3 regions of the Paenarthrobacter sp. NPDC089322 genome follow, and region 3 is predicted to be linked to each of the others. Evidence: riboswitches for the same ligand, from Rfam matches in the RefSeq annotation. Region 3 holds a riboswitch; each other region holds the start of a gene.
What was found. Region 3 has a riboswitch for cyclic di-AMP ahead of AB0N65_RS19630 (hypothetical protein). Riboswitches for the same ligand answer to the same signal wherever they lie in the genome.
Positions count from the first base shown of each region.

Region 1: linked by a shared signal. The riboswitch ahead of AB0N65_RS06065 (M23 family metallopeptidase) and the one ahead of AB0N65_RS19630 (hypothetical protein) in region 3 are both predicted to bind cyclic di-AMP.
Region 2: linked by a shared signal. The riboswitch ahead of AB0N65_RS00135 (hypothetical protein) and the one ahead of AB0N65_RS19630 (hypothetical protein) in region 3 are both predicted to bind cyclic di-AMP.

Region 1 covers NZ_JBFBGW010000004.1:79,951-84,855, reverse strand. The annotation lists gene AB0N65_RS06075 (NlpC/P60 family protein) at 1-738, opposite strand, end outside; gene AB0N65_RS06070 (C40 family peptidase) at 840-1,586, opposite strand; cyclic di-AMP (ydaO/yuaA leader) riboswitch at 1,591-1,759, opposite strand; gene AB0N65_RS06065 (M23 family metallopeptidase) at 1,899-2,729, opposite strand; cyclic di-AMP (ydaO/yuaA leader) riboswitch at 2,733-2,974, opposite strand; gene AB0N65_RS06060 (metal-dependent transcriptional regulator) at 3,212-3,907, opposite strand; gene serC (phosphoserine transaminase) at 4,213-4,905, shown strand, end outside.
Region 2 covers NZ_JBFBGW010000001.1:26,332-31,236, reverse strand. The annotation lists gene AB0N65_RS00150 (VOC family protein) at 1-101, shown strand, start outside; gene AB0N65_RS00145 (HAD-IA family hydrolase) at 178-885, shown strand; gene AB0N65_RS00140 (aminotransferase class V-fold PLP-dependent enzyme) at 945-2,330, shown strand; gene AB0N65_RS00135 (hypothetical protein) at 2,451-3,278, opposite strand; cyclic di-AMP (ydaO/yuaA leader) riboswitch at 3,282-3,467, opposite strand; gene AB0N65_RS00130 (HAMP domain-containing sensor histidine kinase) at 3,577-4,905, opposite strand, start outside.
Region 3 covers NZ_JBFBGW010000028.1:18,968-23,872, reverse strand. The annotation lists gene AB0N65_RS19635 (MFS transporter) at 1-162, shown strand, start outside; gene AB0N65_RS19630 (hypothetical protein) at 349-1,614, opposite strand; cyclic di-AMP (ydaO/yuaA leader) riboswitch at 1,617-1,768, opposite strand; gene AB0N65_RS19625 (ATP-dependent DNA ligase) at 1,999-3,066, shown strand; gene AB0N65_RS19620 (DUF6480 family protein) at 3,091-3,333, opposite strand; gene AB0N65_RS19615 (alpha/beta hydrolase) at 3,446-4,231, opposite strand; gene AB0N65_RS19610 (hypothetical protein) at 4,235-4,441, opposite strand; gene AB0N65_RS19605 (helix-turn-helix domain-containing protein) at 4,566-4,905, opposite strand, start outside.

The sequences.
Region 1 (4,905 bases), on a different contig from region 3:
GGCGCTGAACAATGCCGTGGTGGATCCGTTCCATCCGCCATGCACTGCCATACCGTTGCCGACGTACACGGCGATGTGGGCAAGTCCGCCGTAGCCGCCGTTGGCGTAGTAGAGGAGGTCGCCGGGCTGGGCTTCGGCTGCACTGACGGTGCGGCCCAGCGAGAGGTAACCGGCCGGCCAGTCGTGGAAGTTGATACCGACGGCCGCCAGGGAGTTGGTTACCAACATGGTGCAATCCTGGGTCACACCCAATTGGGCGTAGGCCGCTGCGGCAATGGCTGCGCCCAAGCCGCTGGAAGCCGCCGGAGCTTTCGCCGAAGGTGCCTCGTTGGTGACAGCGAGTTTGGCGGTACCGGACTGCGTGGCAGCGGAGCCTGCCGTTGCAGCCGGGGCTTCAGCCTTGGCAGGCGCCTTCTCTTCCACGGGAGCCGGAGCCTCCACCGTGGTAACAACCGGGCTCTCGTAAGAGATCGCCACAGTGGAATCGGCAGCGATGGTGGCCTGGGAAACTGCCTGGACGTCGAGCGTGGACGTGGCCGTCGATTCACGCTGGACGTTGGTGTCCGCCGCGTTGGCAGCGACGCCGCTGGTCAGGACCAGGCCCGAGGCAGCGGCAATGACTGCAGCCTGGCGGCCAACGCCACCGGCGTTGTCGCTGACAGCTTTGGCGATCACGGCGAGGGAGCTGGTCTTGGGGGCCTCAGCGCGATGCCGTGCAACTTTGTTGGCACTGGTCATGATGACTCTCTTTTCGTGTCCGCGCACGGTTGGGGACGGCGCGGGTCATGGGCCGACCAGCACTTGGGGGGCATGCTGGCCTGCCCCGAACGGGATGTTTTCTAGCGGAGGGTGTAGAAGGAGGACGAGCCGGTGGATGCCACGGAATGAAGCAGCGTTCCCTGGCTCGGGTTCAGCGCGCTGATCATCATGCCGTTGCCGACGTAGATACCCACGTGGGCCCCGCCGTTCTGCATGACGAGGTCGCCGGGAGCGGGTGTGCTGGTGGGAGTCATAGCCGTCCAGGCGTTGACGCGGGGAATGCTGATGCCGGCCTGCGCGTAGACCCACTGGGTGAATCCGGAGCAGTCCCAGCCGTTGGGGGAAGTACCGCCCCAGACGTAGGGGTGGCCGATGCCGGTGTAGGCGATGGCGGCAAGACCGGACGCCGCTGCGCTGGAGGCAGAATCCTTGGTTTTGGACGACTGGGCAGTCACGGCGCCGTTCGCCTGGTTGGCCGCGCCCTGGGCGCCACCGGTCTGTGTGCGTTGGGAGGCACGCTGGACCTTGGGGGCTTCCTTGGTTACCACGACGGGACTCTCGAAGGAAACGCTTGCGGTGGGTTCCGCGGTAACGACTGCGGTGGCAACCAGCTGCTGGGCGCCGGAGGCTTCCGTCGTGGAAACATCGGTGTCAGCCGCTTGGGCCGGGAGTCCGACGCTGAGAACGAGTCCAGAGGCTGCAGCCAGAACGGCGGCTTGGCGGCCTACGGTGCCAGCATTGCTGTGAACGGCTTTGGAAAGCGAGTTCAGCGGGTTCGTACGAACCGTTTCGGCGCGATGGCGCGCAGGGGTAGTGCGTGATGACACGAAGGTAGCCTCTCCCAATGCCTACGAGGTGAGCTGTCGGATTCGGATGGGAGTCATCCGGCCACGCGGCTTCCAAGGAAACTTTGCGACTTAACCCCAAGGCCTTCCGAAGAAGGCCAGAAGTGGTTCCCCCGCCCCTGCCAGACGAATTATGCGAACGGACCTTGAGTGGTGGCAGAGCTAGGCAATCCACTCAAGTGCATCGGCCCCCTAAAAAGCCGATGCGCTTTAGACGGTACAACAGAAGTTTGCGAATGTCACATTCAGGTCACGGGGCGTGTCATCAATGCGAGAGGTGACCATCAAATTTGCTTAGAGCCAGCTCATGGGGTCCACGACTTCGCCGTTGACCTGTACCTCGAAGTGGAGGTGGCAACCCGTGGAAGCACCAGTAGTGCCGCTCAAGGCAACAGTGTCGCCACGGCTGACGGTCTGACCGACCTTGACGGTGAAGGAGGAAAGGTGGTTGTAGGTGGTTTCAAGCCCGTTGCCGTGGTCCACCACCACGCGGTTCCCTCCACCGTACTCATGCCATCCCGCGAAAGTGACCTTGCCGGCAGCGGCGGCGTGCACCGCGGTACCGCACTGGGCCACGAAGTCCTGGCCCCGGTGGAAGTCGCCGGCACCACCCGTGAGGGGGCTGATTCGATACCCGAAGGGTGAAGCCGTGCTGAGCGTGTCCAAGGGGCTGCCAAGGCTGCCCACGGACGAAGCACGCTGGATGCTTTCCGCGGACTGGGCGCTCAACAGCTGCTTGAGCTTGCCGTCGGGGTCGGCAGCGGTGGCTACGGCAGCGCGGCTGAAGTCGATTTTGGCTGATGCAGCTGCTGAAACTTCCGGCTGGCTGCCGCCGGGAACGGTCAAGGCTGCCTCAGTCTGACCGGATTCCGAGGTGGCCATGACGGGGCTCGTGGCCGGCAGGCCGACAGTCAAGGCAAGGCCGGTGGCAGCGAGCGCAACGCCGGCTTTCTGCCCGACGCCACTGGCTGCGGCGAAGTCGGCTACCTGGCGCATCGGGCTCTTACGGCGGCGCACCTGGCGCTGGGTGTCGCGGGGCCGGATCTCCGTTACGACGCGGGCTGGCCGCAGCTCAGCAGCGGGGCCGGACGCACGGCGGCGACCCCTGACGTTCTGCGATGTCAAACTCTGTCCTCTCTGGAAAGCCTGCGAAGTTAGCTGTCGGATTCGGATCAGAGAGTTCAAAGACCCGGCCCGCACGAAGCGCACACGGCACACAGGTATCCCGGGAAGGACTTGCGTTAGTAGGCACTTCTGCTGCGGACTTCACCCCAAGGCTGCTTCTTTAGGCAGCCGCTTGTGGTTCCCCCGCCTCTGCCAGTGGTGGATGACACACCTGATCTGCTGGCAGAGCTCGGCTCCAGATCAGGTAACGCTTTGGTATCAGCGCTAGTAGATAACTATAGGGGATTAAAGGCCGCAGTAATAAATTCGTTATCTACCAAAACGTCGGGTCCGCGAGGGGCCCTTATCATCATTTACCGAAAACCGCAGGTCACACGGAGGCCATCGGCTTGAAAGTGAGATCCGACACGCCGGCACCGCAAAGCCGCAGGACGCCCTTCCTTCGGGAAGAGCGTCCTGCGGTAAGGCTTGCGGGCTGGCTGTCAGCTGACGGCAACGAAGACGTGGGCTGCCACCTCGGGCGGGAGCTCCAGGGCTCCTTCGATGCCAGGTACGCGGACGGAGATGTACTCCCCCACGCGTTCCAGAGACACGGCCGCACCCGGGCGGATTCCGCCCTCGTCAAGCTGGGTAAGGAGCTCAGGCTCCACCTGAATGGGTTCGGCGAGGCGGCTCACAACAACGCGTGAATCAGCGGCGTAGCCGTCCATGGCGTGCAGGAGGTTGACGTCCGAGCGCGCGAAAGCCTGGTCGGCCAATCCACCGAGGGCTTCAAGGCCCGGGATGGGGTTCCCATAAGGAGACTCCGTAGGGTGTTCAAGCAACTCATAGAGCCTTCGCTCCACGCGCTCACTCATCACGTGCTCCCACCGGCAGGCTTCATCGTGGACATAAGCCCAGTCGAGTCCGATGACATCAGCCAGGAGCCTCTCGGCGAGGCGGTGCTTACGCATGACCTCTGTGGCACGCTTCCGGCCGACTTCCGTCAATTCGAGATGGCGGTCATTGGAAACCACCACCAGGCCGTCACGCTCCATGCGTCCGATGGTCTGCGAGACCGTGGGACCGGAGTGGCGCAGGCGCTCCGCGATGCGTGCGCGAAGAGCCACGATGTTCTCTTCCTCAAGCTCCAAAATGGTCCGAAGATACATCTCAGTGGTATCGATCAGATCCGTCATCCAGCTCAGCTCTCCTCGAACGCAGTTCTTGCGTAATCTCCACCGTACCGCGTTCGGGCCAAGGCGGATGGTGTGCAACCGTCGCCTCAAGAACGCCAATCCAAGCCTAGCTTATTTGGAATTACTCTTGATAATTTTTTCGCGCACAAGGCCCCCCCGCGCACAGCCCCTTCGTCCCACGTGGCGGACTATGACAGGTGCGGGTTACTGCCCGCGTGCCGTGTCAGGCAGAATTGGGGAGTCGAAGGGGCAGCCGTTGCCACCTGCCACGACCCCTCTCTAACCCATACCCATTGGAGCCACACGTGAGCGACAACAGCATCACCATTCCCGCCGACTTGCTGCCCAAGGACGGACGCTTCGGCGCAGGACCGTCCAAGGTCCGCCCGGAGCAGATCGAGGCACTCTCTGCCGCGTCCGCCACCATCCTGGGCACGTCCCATCGCCAGGCCCCGGTTAAGAACCTTGTGGGCTCGGTGCGCGAGGGACTCAGCAGGTTCTTCCGGGCACCCGAGGGCTACGAGGTAATCCTTGGCGTCGGTGGCTCCACCGCTTTCTGGGACGTGGCCGCGTTCGGCCTCGTCGAGGAGAAAGCCCAGCACCTCTCCTTCGGCGAGTTCGGCTCCAAGTTCGCTTCAGCCACCAATAAGGCACCGTTCCTGGCGGAGTCTTCCATCATCAAGTCCGAGCCGGGCACCCGCCCCGCCCCCAAGGCCGAGGCCGGAGTGGATGTTTACGCGTGGCCGCAAAACGAGACGTCAACGGGTGTGGCTGCCCCTGTCAAGCGCGTCCCCGGCGCTGACGAAGGTTCACTGGTCTTGGTGGACGCCACCTCCGCGGCGGGCGGACTGGACGTTGACGTTGCCGAGTCGGATGTCTACTACTTCGCGCCGCAGAAGAATTTCGCTTCCGACGGCGGACTGTGGCTTGGCCTCTTCTCCCCCGCCGCGTTGGAGCGCGCCGCCCGGATCAAGGCAAGCGGCCGTTGGATCCCGGAC
Region 2 (4,905 bases), on a different contig from region 3:
GCGACGTGGACGTCCAGGATTGGGGTCACTTCGTCTACTTCGCGGATCCCGACGGAAACAGGTGGGCCGTGCAATACATCCCCGGCCGGCCGAACGGCTGACCCGCCCGTCCGAACGGCCCGCCAGGGCCGGGTCACCCTTTCCCGGCAGGCCAAGGGAGTGCGGCAGGATGGAACCATGAGCCATCCTGCCGCACCCGGTCCCACAGAACCCGCATCGAATCAACCCGCGCCGACCCTGGCCGTCCGCGCCGTCCTGTTCGACATGGACGGAACCCTGGTGGATTCCACGGCAATCGTCGAGCAGGTGTGGCTTGAGTTCGCCGAGCGCTATGGCTTGGACTACAACGAGATCCTTCGTACTTCCCACGGCGTCCAAGCCGGAGATACGGTGCGACGATACGCTCCGGCAGGCGCGGACATCGAGTCTTTGACTGCCGAACTAGGCGAGATGGAGCGGGCACGCACGGACGGCGTCATCGCACTGCCGGGAGCGGAAGCATTGCTTGAGGCCCTGCCTGCGGACGCGATCGCGCTCGTCACGTCCGCGGACCGAATCCTTGCCGATATCCGCATGCGGGCTGCCGGACTCACTATGCCGGCGACGACGGTCACCGCAGAGGCAGTCACGCGCGGCAAGCCCCATCCGGAGGGATACCTCAAAGCTGCTGCTTTGCTCGGCGCGGAACCGGCCGACGTCGTGGTTTTCGAAGACGCGCCCGCGGGCATCGCTGCTGCCCGCGCGGCCGGGATGCGCACCGTGGTGGTTGGCGACGCCGGGGGCGAACTCGAGCCGGGTATGTGGAGGATTCCGGACTACTCAGCTGTGACAGTCACCGCGGTCAAGGACGACGACGGCGGGCACCTGATCACGCTGACGCTCTAGTACCGCCCGGGTCGGGTAAGCATCTGGTCCTCCCGGAACGCCGGGAGTAGGCTGTGCGCATGTCTGCGTTGCCGGAGGCATACGGTGCTGCATTGGAGCGGGCCATGGCGCACGCTTCGGATTGGCTCGCATCGGTGCCCACACGTTCAGTCCGCCCGAATATGGATGCCGACCAAGTCGCCGCCAAGCTCAACAGCCCGTTGCAGGCCGGCCCCACGGATCCCGCGGACGTCATTGACGAGCTCGCAGCTGTAGCCGAACCCGGCCTCATGGCGATGCAATCCGGCAGGTTCTTCGGTTGGGTGATCGGCGGGACGCTCCCGGCTGCCATGGCTGCTGACTGGCTCGTGAGTGCCTGGGACCAAAACACAGGGCTGCGCTTCGCGACACCGTCTGCTGCCGCGATCGAAGAGTCCGCCGCGAAATGGCTCCTGGAGCTACTGCATCTGCCCGGGAAGTCCGACGTTGGCTTCACCACCGGCGCGACGATGGCCAACTTTGTGGGTTTGGCCGCGGGACGCCAGTATGTGCTGGAACAAGCCGGGTGGGACCTCAATACCTTGGGCCTCGCCGGGGGACCGCGGGTCACGGTGTTCGTTGGCCGGGAACGCCACGAAGTCATCGACCTCGTGGTTCGGTATCTGGGCCTGGGCAACTGCACCCCTGTGGATGTCGACGCACAAGGCCGTATCATCCCGGAGGCGCTGGCAGCGGCGATGGACGCCCAGCCGGGACCCGCCTTGGTGTGTTTGCAGGCCGGCAACATTCACTCGGGCGCGTTCGATCCCGTAGGTCGGGCCACGGAGTTGGCTCACGAGCGGGGCGCCTGGGTGCACGTCGATGGCGCTTTTGGTTTGTGGGCTGCCGTTAGTCCTGAGCTGGGAAAGCACTTGGTTGGTTTGGACACGGCGGATTCCTGGGCAACCGATGCACACAAAACGCTCAACGTCCCTTACGACTCGGGGCTGGCCATCGTGTCGCGACCGGACGTGATGCGCCGCGGTTTCGGAGTCCACGCCAGCTATCTCCCGGCGGACGACCACGGCCCCGGAGATCCGCATGAAAAGGTGCCGGAGCTTTCACGTCGAGCACGCGGCATCCCCGTGTGGGCTGCACTCCGATCATTGGGCACATCCGGCGTCATCGCCATGGTCGACAGGCTGGCTGCAAATGCCCGCGCGTTGGCCGAGGGCCTGGCGGCGATCCCTGGAGTGGAAGTCCTCAATGACGTCGTGTTCACCCAGGTTTCGGTCAGCTTCGGCAGCGACGACCGCACCCGGCGGGTCACTCAGCGCCTCATGGCCGAGGGAACGGTATGGATGTCGGGATCTGCCTGGCATGGCCGCGACATCCTGAGGATCTCCGTGAGCAACTGGTCAACGGACGCCGGAGATGTTGCAGCGTCAATTGCGGCGGTTAGGCACGCCGCGGAGGCGGAGCCTTAAACCGGTTTACGTCAATCAACGCGAAAACCGCGCCGGTTCGCACCGTTCGCATCAGTAACACTGGTGCGAACGGCGGAACCGGCACGGAATTCAAGCCTGGATCGGCTTGGTACCAGTTGCTTAGTACCAGTTGTTGGCCAGGTGGAAGGCGAGGGCTGCCGAGGGGGAGCCGTAGCGTTCCTTGATGTAGTTCAGGCCCCACTTGATCTGCGTCTGGTAGTTCGTCTGCCAGTCGGAGCCAGCCGTTGCCATCTTGCTCGCGGGCAGCGACTGGACGATGCCGTAGGCTCCGCTTGACGGGTTGGTGGCCGTGGTGCGCCAGTTCGATTCCTTTTCCCAGAGCGTGGTCAAGGCGACCATTTCGCTGGCACCCCAGCCGTAGTCGCCGAGGATGCTCAAGGCGTAGGCCTTGGCAGCAGCGGGATCGTCAATTGCCTTGGGGGCAGCGGCAGCTGCCGCGGCTTTTTCAGCGGCGGCGGCAGCAGCGGCGTCGGCGGCTTGCTTGGCGGCGGCTTCAGCGGCTGCCTTCTCTGCTGCGGCGGCCTGTTCTGCAGCAGCCTTTTCAGCGGCTGCCTTCTCAGCGGCAGCCTTTTCGGCGGCGGCCAGAGCGGCGGCTGCCTGATCGGCGGCGGCCCGTTCCGCGGCACCCTTGGCCGCAGCAGCATCCATGGAGGCAGAGATATCAGCCGACTTGTTGCTGAGCTGGGCGTTCGCCTGGGTCTCGGCAGCCTGGCTCATTTCCGGGAGGTTGAATGCGGCGTTGGCGGCCGTACCCAGTGACGCAACACCCAGTGCGGCGGCGACCACACCGGCCACGACGGACATACGCTGACCCGTCTTTCCGCGGCGGGCGGCGTCCTTCAGGACGGACTGCGACTTGGTCAGGGGAGCGGTGTGTTCGTCACGGTGACGCGCGGAAGGGCGCGTCTGATCGTTAAATTCAGACATGTGTGATTACCTCTCAGCGCCTGCGGAGTTAGCTGTCGGGTTCGGATGAGGTCATCCGGCCGCGCGCGTAGCAGCGGCTTCACCCCAAGGGCCAGGAAAATGCCTGGGCCCGGAGACTCTGGGTCCCCCGTCTCTGCCTCGAATGAGAACGGAACTCCGGGAAGTGGCAGAGCTCGGCGCATCCCGGGTGCGGGCCAGGTTGGGGCGACCCACCCTTTCGACGGTACAGGACGATTCGGCTTAAGTCACATTTGGGTAACAGAGATCACGACGACGGTGCGTCGCCTTGCTCGTTTCGTTACACGTATTCGGTGGCCACTGTGGGAAGTCGAAGAGTGAACTCCGTGCGCCCCGGCCTGGACGTGACTTCGACGCTGCCGCCGTGGGCTTGCACGATGGATTCAACAATGGACAAGCCCAAGCCGGAGGTTCCTTCCGAGCCCGATCTGGCAGCGTCGGCCCGGGCAAACCGGGAGAAAATGCGCCTTTGGAAATCGACAGGAATTCCCGGCCCATTGTCCATCACGGTGACCACAGCGTTGCCGTCAGCCGAGAGCGTCACGCCGGTAACCACTGTCGTCCCTGGATCTGTGTGTTTCCTGGCATTTGACAGCAAGTTCGCCAGCACCTGGTGTAGTTGGGTCGCGTCGCCGCGCACGATGATGGGCTCGTCTGGTAGTTGGAGCTTCCATATGTGGTCCGGGGCCATGACTTTCTCGTCGCTGACGGTTTCTATGACGAGTTGGGTCAGGTCTACGTCCGTAACCTTCAGCGGCTGGCCTTCGTCCAGCCTCGCCAGCAACAAGAGGTCCTCCACGAGCGTGGTCATGCGCTCGGACTGGCTCTGCACGCGCGCCAGCGACTTTCGGCCATCCTCCGTAAAGTTCTCTGTCATGCGCAGGAGTTCGGTGTAGCCCCGGATGGCGGTGAGCGGTGTCCGAAGTTCGTGGGATGCATCCGCTACGAATTGCCGCACTTTGGTCTCACTTTCCTGGCGGGCCTCCAGGGCACTGGCAACGTTATTGAGCATCTGGTTCAGGGCATGGCCAACGCTGCCCACCTCGGTTCCGGGGTGGGAGGCCGACGGCGGTACGCGCACCGCCAGTGCCACCTCACCGGCGTCGAGGGGGAGCCGCGAAACCTTGGTGGCCACTTCGGAGAGCTGCTCCAGGGGCCGCATGGTCCTGCGGATGATTACGGTACCTGCGAGGCCGATCAGCACAAGGCCTCCGAGCGAAACGATCACCATGGTCCACACGAGGGAAGCTTCGGCGCTTTGTTTGTCCGCGAGCGGCAGTCCCGTGACAATCACGTCCCCGTAAGCGGTTTCGACTGCTACGAGGCGGTAGTCGCCGTTGGAGAGCGAGCGGTCCACAGGGCCCGTGCCTTTAGGAAGCGCAAGGAGCACCTGCTGGTCCTCCTCCGAGAGGGAGACACGGTTGCCCTTGGCATCGATGAGCCCCGAACTGCTGACGGCGGAACCGTTCATGCGCGCATTGAGCGTCCCCGCGGCTTGGCCCCGGGCTTCCAATGGATCCGGCCTTCCGGACGGTGACGAGGGAAAGCTCGACGGCGGCCTGCCGAAGGATGCGGCGCGGTCCGACGCCTGTGCCAACTGACGGTCAAG
Region 3 (4,905 bases):
GGCAGCGTGATCCCCGGACTGTTCGCCCTGGCAGCAGCCTCCACGATTGCCGCCGGCTTGGTCTACTTCCTGCGGGAACGCAAGAAGGACGCCGCTCCTCATGCAGAAACCGGCGCCGTGGGCGAGGTTCGGTCGGCGGACAAAGTGAGCGCCACCGCCTAGTTTCGCTGAGGAACATCATGAGGCAGGCACCCGAGGGTGCCTGCCTCATGGTTTCGCGAGACTAGGAGCGCCGTAGCCGCTGGCAGCTCCAGCGACCCATCCGACGGCGGAACGTCGCGGTTCGGCTGCTGCTGCAGTACCTGCCGTGCCATCCGGTGTGCGTGGTGGTCCGGGGCATCCGTGTGCTCATTTCAGCAACCCGTCCGCAGCGTCAAGGAGCGTGTCCAGATCCACGGCAGACTGCGAAGGTGCAGCTGTGGGACTTCCCGTCGGTTTGGGCTTCTTGGACGGATCCGAGGTTGGTGTCGGCGTGGGGGTGACTGTCGGCGTCGTCGTGGGCGTGGGGGTAGCCGGCTGCGTGGGTACCGGTTGAGTGGGTACCGGGGTGGTCACGCCGGGTACCGGGGTGACAACCGACGGCGCGGCGGATGGTACCCAGACAGGGTCCGCCAGCGACACTTCCGGAGTCGGAATGGACGACGACGCTCCCGTAGGTGCCTCGGCGGCGGGCTGCCGGGCATCAGTTGTTGCTTTGCCGGCTTCCGCAGGGGGCCCTGTTGTGGCTTCCGTCGCAGCTGACGTGGACGAAGCAGTGGAGTATGAAGGGGTCGGTGCCGGGGATGCCTTACCTGTCTGGCGTCCTTCGCCATCCTTGGTCCCGCCGGCCTCATTGCTCTGCGTTTCCTGGCCAAAGAACGGCAGCTCGAGGGCCTGGCTCATGGTTCCCGCGGTGAGCACCAGGCCAAGAGCTCCAGCCACCACGGCCATGCGCTGGCTCATGGTCTTGACGGAGGCAGCCTTGGTCAAGGCAGCGTGCGGCTCCCGGCTCAACGTCGACGTTCCGAGGGACAGGCCGCCGAAGCCGGACTGGGTAGCCGAAGAGTTGGCCGCCTCTGCCGTGCTCAGGGCCGTGCCGTGCTCGCGCGCCTGGCTCCGGGCGGCCTTGCGACTCGCGAGACCTGCGGCTGCTGTGGCTGCTGCGGCGATCTGCGCCGGGGATTTGGCCTGGGCGGGTGACCCGGCGGGGACGGACTCGGATGCTGTGATCACCGGAAGCGCTGCCGTCGCGGGTTCCGCTGGTGCTTCTTCAACGGGTGCGACGACGGGAATCGCCGCCGTGGCGGGCTCGGCGGGTACCGGTTCTTCGGGAACTTCCTCGGCAGACCCTGCCGGAGCGACGACGGGAATGGCCGCGGTAGCCGGCTCCGGTTGTTCCGCTTCCGGCACAGCTGCGGCCTGTGCCGCGCGCTCACGCTCGGCCGCCCGGGCGGCCGCACGGGTGGTGGGCGCAGCGACGGTAGGAATCGCCGCCGTGGCGGGTTCCGGCGTCGAGGTTTGCGCGGTTGGTTCGCTGGTGGGGGATCCGCTGGGTTCGGCCCGACGGCGTCCGGTTGGCTTTAGGCGCTCGCGTGCAATTTGGGCGCGGCGCGGCTGATCCATGGTTGGGGACATGGTGGTTGCCTCTCAACGCCTGCGAGGTTAGCTGTCGGGTTCGGACGAGGCCGTCCGGCCGCACATGGCGGCTTCACCCCGAGGGCCTGTTGGGGGGTCAGGCCCGGGAACTCTGGGTCCCCCGTCTCTGCCGCGGGTCTGGCGGATTCCGAAGTGCGGCAGAGCTCGGCGTCACCCCGGAAGCGGCCCAGCGGAGAGTCGGGTCGCCCTTCGACGGTACATGAGCCGGAAAGTAAAGTCACATTAATGTAACGGACGGAACGCCTGCCCTCGCGGCGCGTGCTGAGGGCCTAGGCTTCGGAGCCGTTGTCCGCAGCGACGTTTTATCCACATATCGGTCGCCAACCCTAGCCTTACGCTGCGACCGGCAGGTAGACATGAGCTATGGATCTCCCTGTGAAGCCGCCGGTCTCGCCCATGCTTGCCAAGTCCGTGCCAAACATTCCGGACGTTGGGCACTATGAACCCAAGTGGGACGGCTTCAGGACCATCGTTTTCAAGGATGGCGAGGACATCATCCTGGGAAGCCGGAACGAGAAACCCATGACGAGGTACTTCCCGGAGCTCGTCGAAGCACTGCGAAGGAACCTTCCGGACAAGTGCGTGATCGATGGCGAGATCGTGCTTATCGCAGACAACAAACTTGAATTTGAGCTGCTGCAACAGCGGATCCACCCGGCCGACAGCAGGGTCAGGATGCTGGCAGACAAAACACCGGCGTCCATGATTGCCTTCGACATCCTCGCGTTGGGCGACGACGACCTCATGGTCCGGCCCTTCTCCGAGCGTCGCGCCATTCTTGAAAAAGCCCTCGCGCATGCCTCGGCCCCCGTCTATGTGACGCCTGCCGTTTCAGATCTCGACAAAGCCCGGGAATGGTTCGTGCAGCTTGAGGGAGCAGGGCTCGACGGCGTGCTGTCCAAACCGTTGGACGGCACCTACCAGCCGAACAAGCGGGTGATGTTCAAGACCAAGCATGAGCGCACCGCCGATTGCGTGGTGTCCGGGTTCCGCTGGCATAAAACGGCGAAAGTGGTGGGCTCCATGTTGTTGGGGCTTTATGACGATGCGGGGCGGCTGCAGCACGTCGGCGTAGTGGCGTCGTTCCCCATGGCCAAGCGCGAAAGCCTGGTCGCGGAATTGGAGCCCTACCGGATTGAGCTCAGCGAACACCCTTGGGGTCAGTGGGCCGCCCAAAGCGAAGAGGATACAGGCGGAACGCGCATGCCCGGCGCTCAGAGCCGATGGAGTGGCGGCAAAGACTTTTCCTTTGTGCCGCTGCGGCCGGAACTGGTGATTGAGGTTGCCTACGACTACATGGAGGGGGACAGGTTCAGGCACACCACCCAGTTCCGCCGGTGGCGTCCGGACCGGACCCCGGAGAGTTGCACCTACGAGCAGATCGAGGAACCCGCGGACTACGACCTCTCCGAGATCCTGAAGCTGCCGTAGCCCCGGGCCGAACGTAGTCCTGGACTACTCCTCGTGTCCCTGGTCCCGGCTCATGCTGTCTTCGGCCGGCGGTGTCTCTCCCGGGGGTACACCTCCGCCGGGCTCCAGCCCCGTGACGTTGCCGTTGGCGGGATCGGGATTGGCAGATGCTGCGGGGTCGCTGTCTTCGTCCTTGCGCATGTCCGGATCTTCGTGGATGCTGTCGGGCTCCGCCGCGCCGCTCACTCCGAAGGTCTGCGGATCGTCTTCCGGGTCATAGCTGGTCATGGTCAACCCTTTCCTCAGCAAACTTACTTTCGACCTTGCCCTGTCAGCCTAACCGGGGCGCGCCCGAGCCAACAAGGGCCGCACCCGAGGCGGGGGCGTCGACGGTAAGCGACTAATTCTGCCGGGATGTTGCCGAGACGAAGCTCCGGATGGCATCGGCTACCGCTTGAGGGCGCATGTGCTGTGCTACATGGCCGACGCCGTTGATCTCCACGAGCCTGCCCTGCGGTACTGCCCGCGAAAGGCGCAGCGACCATTCGGGGCCAGCCACGTGATCCCTGCTGCCGCGAAGGATCAGGACCGGGACGTCCACGTTGGCCAGTCGTTTCTCCGTGGGGTACTCCATCATCACGGGTAGTTCAGTCAGGTACCAGCGGGGGCCGCAACGAAGGTAATCGGTGACCACGATCCAGTTGGAGGACGGGCTTTCGCGAAGGAGGCCGTCCAGGAACAAGGCCAGGGACTGTCTCCCGATGTTCTTGTGCCGCGAATCCACCACGGGACCCATGAGCACCAGGTGTTGCACCCGTTCGGGCTCGCATAAGGCTGCCTCGATGGCGAACTGCACACCCATGGAGTGGCCCACAAGCACGTATGATTCGATGCCGCAGGACTTGAGTGCCTCAGCAATGTACGCGCCATAGTCCTCGACTGACAGTTGGCGGCCGGGCTTGGGGGTTCCTGCAAAGCCCGGAAGGTCCAAGGAATACGTGGGTGAACCGGCTGCGAGGACGGCGTGCAGCCTTGCGAGGTAGCGATGGGAAACGCCGATGCCGTGGATGAGAACGTACACGGGCTCGCCATTTGCCTGGGCGCCCGGCGGCGGCGTTCCATTCGTCCAGAGGATCCGGCCCGTCAGGCCGCGCGCTTCGACGTCGGCGGATAGTAGTGCTGTCAGTGTTTACTCCCGGGCAGCGTCGTCGGATTCGGCGGGGTCGCCTGCAGGGTGCGGGGCATCAGGTGATGCAGCAGCGTTAGCGGCGTCCCGGCGTCGGGCAATCTTGGACTCGGTCCACATGGCGACGGCGACGAACACGACGCATGCAAACATGAAGGTGGCAACGAAGTTCAATCCCATGGCGGAACCCAAGGGTGCGGCAAGGGCCATTGCGGCCACCCCGGCCACTATATGCCACCCTTTGAAATTGCCCACCAAACAAGCGTAACCCCGGGTTTTACAGGTGCTGGTCCGTTGGCTGGGATCGTTGCTTGATCCTTATCACTCCGACACTTTAGTGGGTGTCGGCGTCATCTGCGGCGCCATGCCCGGCAGCCGCCTCGGCCTGCTTCCTCTTCTGCGTTTCGAGCCACTCCATGATGGCTGCCTGCCGGATCCTGCGGTGGGTTCCGCGGTACTCCACCGGGATCTCGCCGCGGTCGGTCATATTGCGCAGGTAGGTGTGCGAGATGCCGGCGAGTTCGGCCGCCTGCGAGGTAGTGAGCATTTCCTCCACGCTGCTTACGGTCACGGTTTCGCCTCGGCCCAGCCTCGCGAGAAGGTCGACGACGGCGTCCCTCGCCTGGTCGGGGAGGCGGTGGACGGTGCCATCCACGAACACGGTGATGTCGTCG